DNA from 3 places in the Paenibacillus sp. GM1FR genome. Region 1 is predicted to be linked to each of the others. Evidence: predicted binding sites of a transcription regulator. Region 1 holds the regulator's gene; each other region holds the start of a gene.
What was found. The regulator Rex, encoded in region 1, represses fermentation and respiration genes when NADH is low (regulators of the CRP and FNR family bind a similar motif). The targets are predictions, from matches to a motif close to TTGTGAAATATTTCACAA.
Positions count from the first base shown of each region.

Region 2: PAEAM_RS16290 (cytochrome ubiquinol oxidase subunit I) is a predicted target of Rex. The motif match lies at 2,611-2,628, and genes of this name have one in related genera.
Region 3: PAEAM_RS00870 (cytochrome ubiquinol oxidase subunit I) is a predicted target of Rex. The motif match lies at 2,586-2,603, and genes of this name have one in related genera.

Region 1 is NZ_MKZL01000011.1:674,592-679,729, reverse strand. Features, by position in the region: gene PAEAM_RS08880 (hypothetical protein) at 1-212, opposite strand, end outside; gene PAEAM_RS08875 (DUF5590 domain-containing protein) at 515-1,045, opposite strand; gene PAEAM_RS08870 (amidohydrolase) at 1,083-2,390, opposite strand; gene PAEAM_RS08865 (redox-sensing transcriptional repressor Rex) at 2,377-3,030, opposite strand; gene dinG (ATP-dependent DNA helicase DinG) at 3,250-5,138, opposite strand, start outside.
Region 2 is NZ_MKZL01000022.1:136,493-141,630, reverse strand. Features, by position in the region: gene cydD (thiol reductant ABC exporter subunit CydD) at 1-72, opposite strand, end outside; gene cydB (cytochrome d ubiquinol oxidase subunit II) at 74-1,129, opposite strand; gene PAEAM_RS16290 (cytochrome ubiquinol oxidase subunit I) at 1,074-2,489, opposite strand; gene PAEAM_RS16285 (tetratricopeptide repeat protein) at 2,872-4,164, shown strand; gene PAEAM_RS16280 (glycosyltransferase) at 4,161-5,138, shown strand, end outside.
Region 3 is NZ_MKZL01000001.1:199,430-204,567, reverse strand. Features, by position in the region: gene cydD (thiol reductant ABC exporter subunit CydD) at 1-116, opposite strand, end outside; gene PAEAM_RS00875 (cytochrome d ubiquinol oxidase subunit II) at 131-1,144, opposite strand; gene PAEAM_RS00870 (cytochrome ubiquinol oxidase subunit I) at 1,144-2,508, opposite strand; gene PAEAM_RS00865 (MFS transporter) at 2,903-4,294, opposite strand; gene PAEAM_RS00860 (LysR family transcriptional regulator) at 4,404-5,138, shown strand, end outside.

The DNA.
Region 1 (5,138 bases):
CTGCCCAAATCAACATCAGGTTGCAGATCCAGTTTCAATTGTACGTCATTGCGGTTAATAGTTAATTGAACGTCATTGACTCCATCGTACTGGGTTACCATTTTTTCAATCGGATTCTGCACGGCCACTTGACGATATACAAACCAACCTCCAAACAACACAACGGCTGAAATGACGGCAGTTATAGCAATAGGCAATACTTTTAGCTTCAAGTGAATTACCCCTCCCAGATTTTGGCCCAACCTACTGGCTTATTGGTATATACGAATATGTGCACATTGACTCCTGCGAGAATTTCGACAGGATTATTTGTTTTTGAATGTAACTTTGAGTACATATCTGAGTATATCACATCGTATATACAATTTCGAAGGCGAAAATATGAATAAATTATTAATTTTAACTATTTAAATCAAATATGTTTACAGACAACACAAAGAACCGGTTCAGTCGGATATCCGTCTGCCGGTTCTTTCATTTCTTTAATTCTCTAGTTATCTCACTCTATCCTGTTCTAGCTGTTCGGGAGTGTGTAGACCAGGTCCACCTGTTCTCCGTTGCTAAAACGATAAAAACGATAGTGGTTATGCGTACCGTCTTTATAATACACTTGCCACACATATATTCCATTCACAACTCCGGGCATGATTCGTTTAATCTCACCGGCAGGAACTTCAGAACTGAAGCGATTGCGTATCTGCGCTTCGGACATGCCATTCTGCAGCAGCTCACTGTGTACAGCGTTTGCACCCTTAACCGGTTGATTGTTTGCATCGAATTTAACCCAGACCATAACATCCTGGTTATCCTTGTTTTTGCCGATCAGGGTCCAGTAGATGTTGTCAGAGCCTTCTTTGTCTCCCCAGATGTACTTGCGCAATTCATCATAGGATATAATGCCCAGTTGCTCCTGTGCTGCTTGTATGGCGAGCGCTTCTTCCTTGCGTTGGTCCTGCGTGACATGGACGTAATAACGCTGAAGTCCAAACAGAATCAGAACCAGTGCAAGCAGCGAAATCCATATCCACTTCTTTTTTTTCTTCAAAAGCCGAACTTCCTTTCCCTATGATGCTGTCCTGCAATTAACGAGCAAGCAGACCATCAAATGCCAATTGAGACTCACGCAAAATGCGTTCTTCATCCAGCGTCAGACATTCGCCATGTTTCACCACTTGTTTTCCATCCACCCATACGTGCTCAACATCTTTAGCAGAAGCCGAGTAGATTGTATGTGAGATCAGGTCTGTATGTGGATAGAAATGTGCCTGTTCAATGTCCAAGGCAATAAAGTCAGCCTTCATGCCGACCTGGAGTGCTCCGGTATTGTTCAAGAAGATAGATTTGGCACCGTATGACGTTCCGAGTAGTAACGCTTCGCCTGCTGGCACTGCCGTCGGGTCACCAGATACACCTTTGTGGATCAATGCAGCCAGTCTCATTTCCTCGAACATATCCAGATTGTTGTTGCTTGCCGGTCCGTCTGTTCCGAGTGACACGGTAACTCCTGCTTTCAGCAACGCAGGTACCCGCGCAACACCGGAAGCGAGTTTCAGGTTACTTCCCGGGTTATGGGATACAGCCACATCATGACGGGCCAGAATCTCAATCTCTTCGTCATTCAGATGCACCGCATGTGCAACCAGGGATGGACGAGAGAAAAAGCCCAGTTTCTCCAGATGTGCCACAGGACGCAGTCCATAATCAGCCACGTTCTGCTCGACTTCACGAAGCGTTTCCGACATATGTGTATGAAGGGGAAGGTTTAGGTCGTTCGCGACCTGCACAAGCTTCTCTATGTAGTCAGGAGGGCATGTATATGGTGCATGTGGCGAGATTACGGTTGTAATGCGACCATCTGCCTGTCCATTCCACTCACGCGCAAACGCAGCCGACTCCTCCAGCTTCCGCAATTGTTCTTCTTCCGAGCACAGCCCGATTACACCACGTGCCAGTGCTGCTCTAACGCCGGATTGCTCCACAACTTTGGCAACTTGATCCATGTGATCGTACATGTCCAGGAAAGCTGTAGTTCCGCCTTTCAACATTTCAAGCACCGATAGCGAAGTTCCCCAATATACGTCTTCTGAAGTCATTTTCGCTTCCATCGGCCACATTTTTTCCTGCAACCATACTTGCAATGCAAGATCGTCTCCGTGCCCTCTGAGCAACGACATCGCTGCATGACCATGCGTATTGATCAGACCCGGCAGGAAGAACAGTCCTTTTCCATCCACTTTGGTACAATTTTTGTCTTCATCCGGCAATGTCTCACCAATATGCACAATCTTGTCATTCTCAACAACCATGTATCCTTGGACAACGTTCCATGTTGTGCCGCCTTCATTAACGGCAAATTTGCCGTTGTGAATTACCCATCTATTTGTTGTCATCTTCCTCGTCGTCCTTTCCAGTCTCCAAGTAATAGGCCAAACTAAGCAGATCCGTTGTAAAGTCAGCATGGTGAATGCGGATATGCGGCGGTGTTTTTAGAATGGTTGGTGCAAAATTAAGGATCGCTTCGATTCCGGATTCAATAAGCTGATCGGCTACATTTTGGGCTTCCGTATCCGGAACCGTGATAATTCCGATGCGAATGTTTTCCATTTTAACCGCTTCCGTCAATTCATCCATTGGTTTTACCGTCAAACTGTTGATTTGACTACCAATCTTCGGTCCATATGCATCAAATACAGCAACAATCTTCATGTTGTCTTTCAGATATGCGTTGTAGTTGGACAAGGCCTGTCCGAGATTACCCGCGCCTACCAGAGCTACATTAATTTGCTGATCAATTTTGAGAATGTGACGAATTTTCTCGATCAAATAGGATACATCATACCCGATCCCTTTACGACCAAAATCACCGAAGTAAGCCAGGTCTTTACGAATTTGGGCCGGATTCAGATCCAGCCTTTGTCCAAGCTCTTGAGAAGAAACAGTAGCCACCTCACGCTGATGCAACTCGTTCAAATAACGCAAGTAAACAGGCAGACGTCGTACCACCGCTTCCGAAATTTTATCCGATTTCATTCTTGCTCCCCCTTACCAAGGCCACGATAAAATAATAGATGAAAAGATGAGCATTCTGTATAAAACTCAAATATAAACGTGACATTTTATACAGAATGCTCCTTGTAATTTAGGTTATAAGTTCTTACGAGCAACTGCTTTAATCGGATACGGAAATATCTAATAAAGTTTAACGCCAAACGATAGTGTCATGCAATGATATAACGAACAAAACAACCATTATTTTTGTTCATTAGCAGGTTCTTCCAACCACTCGGTAATTCGTGGAACCATTTGCTCCGTGAGCATATGCTCCATTTTGGGACCAGGTAATGAATATAAAAAGAATTTACCATAATACGCTTCAATCACCCGTGTATCATAAACAATGACAATTCCTCTGTCCTTTGCTGTACGCACCAATCGGCCAAATCCCTGCTTGAAACGAATGACCGCTTGCGGCACGGACAGTTTCATGAACGGATTTTTCTTCTGTTCCTGAAGCAACTCACTCTTGGCTTCCACCAACGGATGATTCGGTGGCTGGAAAGGCAATCGCACAATAGCGAGACAGGTTAGCGCCTCTCCCGGGATATCTACACCCTCCCAGAAGCTGCTTGTGCCCAGAAGTACCGTAGCTTTGGCATCTTGAAACCTGCGAGTCAATTTGGAACGACTTCCACTGTCAACGCCTTGCCCAAGCAACGAGATGTCGTTGCCAGACAGTGCCTCCTTCAGCGGATCATAGACCTGTCGCAACATCTTGTATGAAGTAAACAGAACCATCATGCGTCCACGCGTAGCAATTGCCGTCTCTGCAAGTGATTGCACCAGCATATTAACAAAGTGCGCATCACCCACACTTCCCTTCACACTCGGGAAATCACGCGGAATCACCAGAAGTGCCTGATCGCGATAGTTGAAAGGTGATGGCAGCATCGACGTTAACAGCCGATTATTCTCAGAGGCTTCCTGTAAGCCAAGCTGCTCAATCATGAACTGGAATGACTTATCTACCGAGAGCGTAGCCGATGTAAGCACAACACTTTTCTTTTTGTCAAAAAATAAATCCTTAAGTTGTGCACTCACATCTACAGGTACGGCATACAGCTGGAGAGATTTGCTGCGGAATTGGCCGCTGGCTTCCATCCAGTACACCGTTTTGGCGTCATCCATTCGCATGAAGAACCGTAGATTCTCCTTCAATGTGGTCAGATCTTTCAGTAATCCTGTAATGTCCGTGATCAGACTATCCGATTGATAATCATCCTGATCCTCTTTCACTTCAAGCAGCAATTTGTCCCCTTTGCGAACCAAATCGCCCAGAGTCACATAGATCTGGTTCTCCAGATCCTGCAACTCCTGCCATTTTGCAGGTTTTTGAGATGCTTTCAGACGCAGTGAAAATTGCCCCGTCTCTCCCGGTGAAGCATCACTTCGTTCAGGCAACAGACCAAACAAGGCATCGCTCATACGATCCCACAGCTCCTTAACTTCAAGAGCGAGCGGGAACATCTGATCCACCATGGAGCCCCATTGCACCGAATTTTCATGCCCGGATAACTGCGAACGAAGCATAGGCAGCTGACCATTACGACTGTCTTTAAATAGGCGGGTCAGTGTATGAACCAAGGTGAAATATTTCATATGCATTCCAAGATGTTTACCAGCGACATCCTCCAGATGATGTGCCTCATCGATCACAAGACTCTCATAGGCTGGCAGCAGCTGATGCGCGGCTTTCACATCCGTAAATAATTTGGAGTGATTGGTGATTACGATATCAGACAACCCTGCTTCATGTTTGGCACGATGGTAGAAGCATTTACGGAACCATGGACAGGATCTTCCCAGACATGATTCGGATTCACTCTGTACGGTCTCCCAGAAGTCCCCTCCGCGTCCGCTAAGGTTAAGTTCCTCATCATCTCCGGTTTCGGTCTGCGTAAGCCAGACGATCATCTGAGCAGCTGTGAAATAATCCTCTTTCGGTGTGGCGAATTCACGTTTATTGATTTTGTGTTCAAATTTGCGCAGGCACAGGTAATGTCCACGTCCTTTGAATACAGCAGCCTTAAACGGGAAAGGAACCACTTGAGTCAGCATCGGAATGTCCCGCTCTCTCAATT
Region 2 (5,138 bases), on a different contig from region 1:
TAGCAGCACCAGCGCTGAGGCCAGCGCAAGTACCGGCCGGATGCCCGGCAGCTTCATCAGCCCCCGTCCCATATCAGTACTCCAGGTGGTGCTGCTCGTTCAGACGTTTGCGGAAGATATAATAACTCCAGATCTGATAGCCAAGAACAAACGGCAGCAATGTGCAAGCTACAATGGTCATTACTTTCAATGAATAAGCGCCGGATGCGGCGTTGTATACAGTCAGGTCATATGCCGCCCCAAAGGAACTCACCATCACTCTTGGGAAAAGTCCGATAAAGACCGAGGCAATGGCAATGGCAATCACTGCCCCAGTCATACCAAAAGCCCAGCCTTCACGCTTCTGACGAACAAAGTATGCCGCAAGTGCAAGCGAAACTGCGCCAAGTACAACCATGATCCAAAGAGCCCAGCCTCGTACGGCGAACACATCCGTCATGAAATACGTCATTAACGCGTAAACAGCGAGTAGTGCAGCCAGCGGCAGCATCAATTTTTGCGCTGTCTTCAAGGCACGCTCTCTAAGATCACCTACTGTTCGTAGTGATGCAAACAGCAATCCATGAACCAGACACAACAGGGTTACACTCAAGCCACCAATCACGGTGTACGGATTAACAATATCGAGGAATCCTGCACGCAACTGCATCTCCCCATCAATGGGCAGACCTTTCATCAATGTGGCAAAGACCACGCCGAACAGGAAAGGCAACAGCGCGCTGGAGACAACAATGATGATGTCCCATGTTTTGCGCCAGCGCTGCTGTTTTATTTTACTGCGGAATTCGAAAGCAACTCCGCGGCCAATCAAGGCGAGTAACACCACCACAAGTGGCAGGTAAAAACCACTGAACAACGTGGCATACCAGTGCGGGAAGGCAGCAAACATCGCGCCCCCTGCCGTAATCAGCCATACTTCATTACCATCCCAGAACGGACCGATTGAGTTAATCAGGGTCCGGCGTTCACGATCTGTTTTGGCAATAATGCCTGTAGACATCCCCACACCAAAATCAAAACCTTCCAAAAAGAAGAAACCAACAAACAATACGGCAATCAGCAAAAACCACAACTCACTTAGTGACAACGGAATAACCTCCATCCACGCCGAACGGATCGGCCGATTCATCGTGATCTTCTGGCTTCTCGACCGCAAACGGTCCTGCTTTGATCTCACGTACGAACAGGTATACCATCACGATTCCGAGAACCGTATACGCAGCGGTAAAAGCGATGGTCGAGAACAGGATCATTCCTGCGGATACGTTCGGCGAGACCCCGGCTTCGGTTGTCATATAGCCAAATACCGTCCATGGCTGTCTTCCTACTTCGGTCATAATCCAACCTGACGTATTGGCGATAAACGGCAGGGAGATGGCGAACACCATCAGACGCATAAACCACTTTCCAGCGACCTCCAGCTTCTTACGCATGGCTAGGAACGTACCGTATAGCGCCAATGCAATCATTAAACCACCCGCTGCGATCATAATGCGGAAACTCCAGAATGTTGTCCGTACCGGCGGGATGTAGTCCCCCGGTCCATACGTCTGTTCATACTCAGCTTGAAGTTCCTTCATACCTTTGACACTACCGGAGAACTTGCTGTAGGACAGATAACTGAGCAATCCGGGGATTTTGATCTCACCCGTACTCTCCTGTTTATCCGGGTCAATAAAGGCGACCACCGTCCATGGTGCCGGATCTTCTGTCGTTGTCCATGTGCCCTCACTGGCTGCCATCTTCATCGGCTGTGTCTCCACCAGATATTGCGCCTGGAAGTGACCCGAGAATGCGACGCCGAATGAAGAAACAAGAGCGATAATGATCGCGATATTAAACGATTTGCGGAAGATCTCCACATCCTGCTTTTTCATCAATTTGTAGGCACTGATCCCGGTTACGACGAAGGCCCCTGTCATCAATGCCCCAAAGATTGTATGTGGGAACTCGACGAGAAGCTGACCATTTGTGATGAGTGCAAAGAAATCATTCATCTCAGCTCGGCCGTTGTTAATCTCAAACCCAACAGGATGTTGCATAAATGAATTGGCTGCCAGAATCCACAGCGCGGACAGGAATGTGCCAACAAACACCAGCCAGATGCAGGCCAGATGCACTTTTTTGGACAAACGATCCCAGCCAAATATCCACAATCCAATAAATGTAGACTCCATAAAAAACGCCAGTAGCGCTTCAATAGCCAGTGGCGCACCGAATACGTCCCCGACAAATCGGGAGTACTCGGACCAGTTCATGCCGAACTGGAACTCTTGCAAAATACCTGTGACAACCCCGACGGCAAAGTTAATCAGGAACAGCTTGCCCCAGAACTTCGCCATCGTTTTGTAGATCTCCTTACCCTTAACAACGTACAACGTCTCCATAATCGCAACCAACAGTACAAGACCGATGGATAGCGGGACAAAAAAGAAATGGAAAATCGTTGTAAGTGCATATTGGATACGCGATAACATAATCGGATCCATACCGTTACCCCTTCTTTCTGTTCACTTCGCAGTATGCGTATCTGGCATTGAAGCTGCACCTTCGCTGTCTGTCCGCCAAATACGTTGATGAACGTATTGTGCCAGATTACCTATTTTATACATGTGAGAATTATCACAATCTTCGTCTCTAGAGCAAAAAAAAGTGATCCTGGTCACACAAAAGATAAAATTCAGCCTATTATCACAGCTTGCCAGCTTCATCTATTCATGGAAGATACTCATGTTTGGGACGGAATGCCCATATGTTAGTCTCAGGCATATCATGCGAAGTACCGTGAGGGCTTTACATATGAAGTGAAAGCATGAAGCACATGCAGAGCGAAGACGCTCCATATTACAGTCAAGGTGAGGTGAACTATTCATGGAAAAACCTGCACCACTACCAGGTGAAGACGCCGAAGCCAGCCTGGATAAGCCCAGTACAACACAGCCCACTGTCCGGTATGTTCTCTTCCCTCGCAAAGGAGGCTGGTCATCCTTTCCCTATCCCGATATTGCTGCACTGCTGTCGATCGAGGGAGAGGTCTACTATGTCAGCAGCCTGACGCAAACAGAAGATGTACCTCCGGTCATTACTGTCATCTCCCTCCCTGAAGCCGAACAGCTATTGCTGGAACCTCGCACCGTAGCCGTAGTCGCCCATCCCTACTGGCTAATGGCTACAGCTTCGCTGGAGCCTGAGCTATGTATTGCCCTGCTCCCTGAGCCTGCTGGAAACGAAGCAGAATCTCCGCTATGGGAGAGCAGTATTTCCAAACTCGTCGGCATCGCCGATCTGGTCGGCACATCCTCCGAGACACGTTATATGAAGCTGTTATTCCAAGGCGTACGTGCCATCTGGCTGGGCGGAGAAGACCCTGCACCTGCGGGTACGATGCAAAGGGATGATCTCGAAGTCCCTCTCCGGGACTACGAACTGCTCTTCTTGCATGCGCTGCGGCAGATCCTGTCAGGTACTCCAGATAGCGTCACCCTGCTTCAATGCAGTGTACGTGCCGACTTCTACCGTCAGCTCCGTGCCAAAGCAGGTGCACATGAGACGATATCCTTTTTGCTGGCAGCCTATGAGTACTTGCTTGAAGATCCGCGGGCCGTCCATTCGTTGCAAGAGGCCTTCACCCATGCGGTCATGAATGGTCGCAGTGATTGTGTGGTCTCCCATTATCGATTCCTGTCTGCCATCCATGCCCGGGCTGGACAGTTGGAGGACGCCCTGCGGGTGTATGGAATTAGTGCAGCAGATGAACAAGAACGGCATCATTATGAACAGTTATGTCGCTGGTTTGAGGCAGGAGAAGATCAACTTGTACGAGCGGAACTACTCCGTATGAACGATGATTACGGAAACGCCCTGCGTATCCTGGACGAACTTGGCGGAGAAACGGCGAGACATTGGAAATTCCGCATTTACCAGGAGACTGGACGTGTGGAAGAAGCACTGGCTCTGGTGCATGCAGTCGATATTCAGGATGATGCCAGTCGCCGGGATTATCAGCAATTATCCGGCAGTGCGCTGGCACTGCGAGGGGAACGACACGGGGCAGTCCGACATTTCCTTGAGACAGCACTGGAGGATGAAGATGCGCTGGCCCGGATTGTGGAGCTGGAGCTGTTGGATCATGCTGTACAGCAATTGCTTGGGGAGGTGCCATGATGCTGGACCCAAAGAAGCGTAGACAACAGTTGAATGGACCAATGGTGCACAGGGATATCCGAACTGAAACCACTTACACGCCAACCGAAACAGTCGATCGAACACATACAGACGCATTGGAAAATGGAGATCACACCCCGGATCATGCACAACCAACGCAGGACATCCGAAGCCAAGTGCATCACTGGAATGATTCACAAGGTCAGGCAGAACAGAATGCTGCTGTAACACAAGAGGAAACAAGTGTATTCAAAGAGCCTTTCTCCATTCATCGGGTTCGCAAAAGCAAAGGCAACAAGCTGACCGCCATGCTCCAGGTTCGCAATGAACGCGGCCGATACCTTGAAGAAGTATTGCATGATCTGAGTGAATTCGTGGATGAGATCGTCATTGTGGACGATGCCAGCACAGACGGAACACCGGACATATGCAAAGCCTATCCAAAGGTGGTCCGTCTGGAGGTATTGGAGAAACCACTGTTCGCCGAGGAATGGCGACTTCGCAACACCTTGTGGCAAGCGGCTGCGGGAACATGTCCCGACTGGTTGCTCTCAGTTGATGCGGATGAGCTGTACAGCTCAGAGGCCAAGAAAGCCATACGCACTCTGATTAATCAGGAGTATGCGGACTGGTTTGCATTCCGATTCTACGATATGTGGGGTGGCCGGACCCACTACCGGGAAGATGATCTCTGGTCTCTGCACAAACGGCATACCGCTTCACTTGTACGATATATGCCTGGATATCCTTATTTTTATCCACAACAGAATCATCATGTTCCCCGCCTCCCCTTGTCCTGCACGGTATTGCCTGGGGTCAGCACGGAATTGAAGGTTCAGCATCTCGGATGGGCAGGCAGTCTCGAGGACCGGGTTCGTAAATATTTGCGTTACAAGCGCATTGATCCTGGCGGTGAGTGGGGCAATCTTGCACATTACGAGTCTATTCTCGATCCGGAACCTCGGCTGATTCCC
Region 3 (5,138 bases), on a different contig from region 1:
GCCTGGCTTATAATAGCTACACCAAGGGCCAGCGAAATGATGGCAAGGAGAAGTCTGTTTTTTCGTTGTAAAGACATTTGCTGCGAGATCAGATTGGACTTGCCTCTCCTCTTCATTGAACGCTCCTCCTTTATTTTTTCCCTTTCACATAATCCGCATCAAACAGGAACAGTTTGAAGACCAGGATTAGAGAAGGAATTAACAAGCACAGACCACCGATAAACACAACGACGAGTGCAAAGCCCATTGCAGGTGATGTGGCGCTACTCTGAATGGTGATGTATGGATCGAGAATGTAAGGATATTGCCCAATCCCGTAAGCGAAAAAGGCTGTGAGAAATTGCAGCATGATGCATATAAAAGCTAAACCATAACGCCGTCCGTTATATAACAGCCACATGGCAATCATGAAAAACGCAACAGAAAGCGCCAGCAGCCACCATAAATCCATCATATTTTGAAAATGACGCTCATTGTGTTGACCCAAATATATAAATGCAGTCAGCGCGAGAATAATGGTCGGTGTGCTCCAGAACAAAGCATAGTTCCGCATGAGCTTCAATGCCGAATGATCCTCTGCCCGAGAAGCGTAAAATGTGAGAAATGACCCGCTAATGAACAATACCGACACGATGGCCAGTCCAACGATGCTCCACGATAATGGATTCGTAAATAGTGCCCAGTAATCCAGGGAAACGGTATCTCCCTGCTTCAAAATAAAGCCACCTTCAGAAAGGGTCAGTGCCACTGACAATGACGCTGGAATAAGCAACCCTGTAGCTCCATATAAGAACAAATACACGATACTTTTTTTGGAACCATAATTTTCGAAAGCATAGAACGACCCACGAATGGCAAGTAAAATGACGGCAATACTTCCTGGAACAAGCAGCGCTGAGCCATAATAATAGGCCGTGTCCGGGAAAAATCCAACGATGCCAATATAGAAAAAGACAAAGAATACATTGGTGATCTCCCAGACAGGTGATAGATAACGGGAGATCAGACGATTAATCAGATGATCCTGCTTTGTCAGGCGTGCATAAAAGGCAAAGAAACCTGCTCCAAAATCAATGGAAGCTACAATAAGATAGCCGTACAAGAACAGCCAGAGTACCGAAATACCAATTAATTCATAACTCATCAGGCCTGATCCCCTTTCTTGGCTGATTGATCATGCTTCTCCTTCAACCATTTCTCCATCTCGAGTTCAGCAGGATTGTTATTGAACAACCGTCTCAGTACGACGACACACATAACGCCTAGCAGGATGTAGAGAAGCAAGAAGACGAAAAATAAAATTCTCACACTTGGTGAAGAAGTAGCGGCCTCTTCTACCCGCATATAACCTCGGATGATCCATGGTTGCCGCCCGATCTCTGCATAGAACCAACCCATCTCAACGGCCAGAAAAGCAAGCGGTGCACTCAGTGCAACCATACGAAGCATCCACTTGTTAAACTGATTACGTTTCTTCCAGAATACAAACAGGAAGTACAGACTTGATATAGCAAGCAGAGCGAATCCAATACCAGCCATTAGATCAAACAAATAATGCACAAGTAAGGGCGGGTGTTCATCTGGTGGAAATTCGTTCAGCCCGGTTACCTCGGCGTTAAAGTCTCCAAAGGCAAGGAAACTGAGCAGTTTCGGCAAATGAAGAGCGCCTATAATTTCATGTTCTGCATTCAGCCATCCCAAAAAAATCAAATCCGCGCCGCTTTCCGTCTCGAAATGCCACTCGGCAGCTGCGAGCTTCTCCGGCTGATGCTCAGCCAAAAACTTGGCAGACACATCTCCAGCTAAAGAATTTAACAAACTGAATACCAGCACAACGGCCATCATGAGATTCAAGCCTTTTTTGTGGTAGGCCGACACTCCTTTTCTCAGCATCGCAAAGGCTGCTATTCCTGCTAACAGAGCAGCTCCTGTCAGATAAGCCGAGCTTAATACATGGAACACTTTGGAGAACGTCGCTGTATTCAGCATCGCTTGCACGGGGTTCACTGCCATGAATTGACCTGCTTCCATGACAAAACCTTCAGGCTGGTTCATGAATCCGTTCACTGTTGTAATAAAAACAGCAGACATGCCTGCCCCGGCGACAATCGGAATAGTCAGCAACCAGTGGATATACGGATTTTTGAACCGATCCCACGTGTACAGATAAATGCCCAGGAATATTGCTTCAAAAAAGAATGCAAATACTTCCATAAATAGTGGCAGTGCAATGACATTCCCGGCCAGCTTCATAAAATTCGGCCATACCAGGGCCAACTGCAGTGATATCGCTGTACCTGTCACAACACCAACAGCCACAGAAATGACAAACCCTCTGGACCACCTCTTTGCCATAAGTATGTAATGGTGATCCTTCTTCCGAATGCCGATGAACTCTGCAATAGCAATCATCAAAGGTACGCCGACACCAAGCGTTGCAAAAATCACGTGGAACCCGAGCGTCAAACCAGTCACTAGCCTGCTCCATAAAACCGTATCAATAGCCATTCTTTGTGTTGCCTCCTTTCAAACTCTGTTCAATTTAGAAACATTCAATATCAGATTTGGCCAAGCTCAATGCAGAGTTGCGAAAAATTTCACAAAGTTAGGTATGACGATATCTTGCCACACCTATAATGCGTTTACTCCTGTAGGCCCCCGATAATAACAAGCATTGGATGCCTATTAAAATCTGATATTAATGCACTTAAAGTACTAACCAAGCCTATTAATCAAAATTATTATATCTTTATTTTTACCTAATTCAATCAAAGACACGTGTTCTACCCTAAACGTTCAAGAAAGGATCAACTCTTTCTGACAACTTGGTGAAAATCAAAAAATACACCCAATGGAGCTATTGATTCATTGGGTGTAAACGTGTTATTGCACAGAAGATTCTCTATTTTACTTTCTCCGGACTCACCGCACCTGCCTCGCGACGTACGCTCATGATGATCAGTGATGCAGCTAATACCGTAAGGATGATTCCAAGCTTCTGAAATCCTGTCACATTGAATGTATCCCCCATAACAATTCCAATCAATAACGACGATAAAATGGTCCCCAGGTAGCGTGATGTATTAAAAATACCCGATGCCACTCCGATCATTTCTTTCGGTGTGCTTTTAAACAGTGCTGCTTGCATGCCGACCGCGTTTAAGCCATTACTTATTCCAAATAAAGCTAAAGCAACAATGATTATGAAGATTGGAGAAGTTTCATTCATAACAACGATCAATATAGATCCAAATGTCATTAAAGAAGCGGATACGATCAGAGCTGGCCGTGATCCTGATCTGTCAATCCAGCGTCCTGCGATCGGAGCAATAATGACTGAACATAACCCCAAAGCTAGCATGCTCATTCCTGTATGAACTTCGTTGAGATGACGTACCTGCTTCAAATACGTAGGAACTCCAAAAAAAAGTGCGTAAAACAGGATGTTCACCAGCATGTATTGCACATTCACCCAAGTCATCTCCGGATATGAGGCAAACGTTCGCAGAGGGATAAAAGGCGTGGCTGCTTTTAATTCATGTCGGAAGAACATGACGAGTGCGATTAACCCGATCCCCCCTGTCAGCAGATGCCATGTTGAAATATCTCCTCTGGAATTTACTGAAAGTAAACCGATGAGCAGAGTCACCAAAGCTACCGTAAACATCAGGATACCTGGTGCGTCAATTAACGCAAGCCATTGCCGAATGGACATGTGACCAGAGATAGACGGAGATTGCTCGTCCTTCGGGATTGTTTTCCAGGCGAACCAAAAACTCGCCAAGACAAACGGAATATTAACGAAGAATATGCTGTGCCAGTCCCACCAATGAATCAATACTCCACCAATAAAAGGTCCAATTGCAGCCGCTCCAGAAAGGAATATAGCCAAGGTGGACAAGGCGGAGGCTTGTTTTTCAGTCACGTTCATTCTGACAATCGCCATTCCGACGGCCACCATCATGCTTGTGCCAATTGATTGAACAATCCGGAATACGATGAGCCACGAAAAACTGGGAGACCACGGAGCTAACATGGACGATACAAAAACAATAACAAGACCCATGAGGAAGATCTTCCTGCGGCCAAACAAATCACTACACTTGCCCATGACGGGTTGAGCGACTGCACTGGCAATGTAAAATGATAAAATAATCCACGAAACGGCTGTAAAATTAAGTTGATACACTTGTTGTAGCCTGGAGATTGCCACCGAAATCATGGAGGAATTCAACGGATTCAACATAATTCCGAGTCCAACAGCTAACATCAATCCTTTATTTCGAACGTTCATTGGTGCACCTCTCTCTCTTCTGCTGTTATCTTACTTGAACGTATTCATTTATTCCAACGCATTATATGTTATGATTTGATGAACTAGAAGGAATGAAGGGATGGTGCAAATGGAGCTTCTTCAACTAAAATATTTCCTGACGGTGGCCCGATGCGAACATGTTACGGAAGCTGCGGGAAAGCTGCATGTCACGCAATCCTCCCTGAGCAAAACGATACAACGATTAGAGGACGACCTTGGAGTCCCTTTATTTGATCGAATCGGGAGAAAGCTGCGACTAAACGACTTTGGAAGAACATTTCTTCAGCGAACTGAAAAAGCCTTATTTGAATTGGAACAAGGAAAGCGGGAAATCGCTGACCTCTCCAACCCGGATCAGGGTACACTGCAATTGGCGGTGACTACGGCGAGCACATTGCCAGGTATACTGCGGGAATTCCGGAAAAACAAGCCGGATATTCAGTTCCATGTGCAAATGGTCTCGTTAGAAAACATGTCCAGACTTCTGCATCGGGGCGAGGTGGACTTTTGTCTCTCCTCCCCTCCGATTGAAGGTGACGATATCAAATGTCAGATACTATATGACGATCCGATTGTAGTCGCTGTTCCTATGGGTCATCGATATGCAGACCGAAGCAGCATTCAATTAACAGAGCTTAAGGACGAGTGGTTTGTTGGGGTGAAGCAAGGGTATGGGGTTCGTGATATGGTAGATTCCGTATGTCAATCCGCTGGTTTCCTACCGAAGTATGTATATGAAGGTGATGAGCCTGCAAGATTAACCGCCCTTGTGGAGGCGGAGATCGGTCTCGCGTTTATACCTAGCACAGCCAGAAACCCGCAT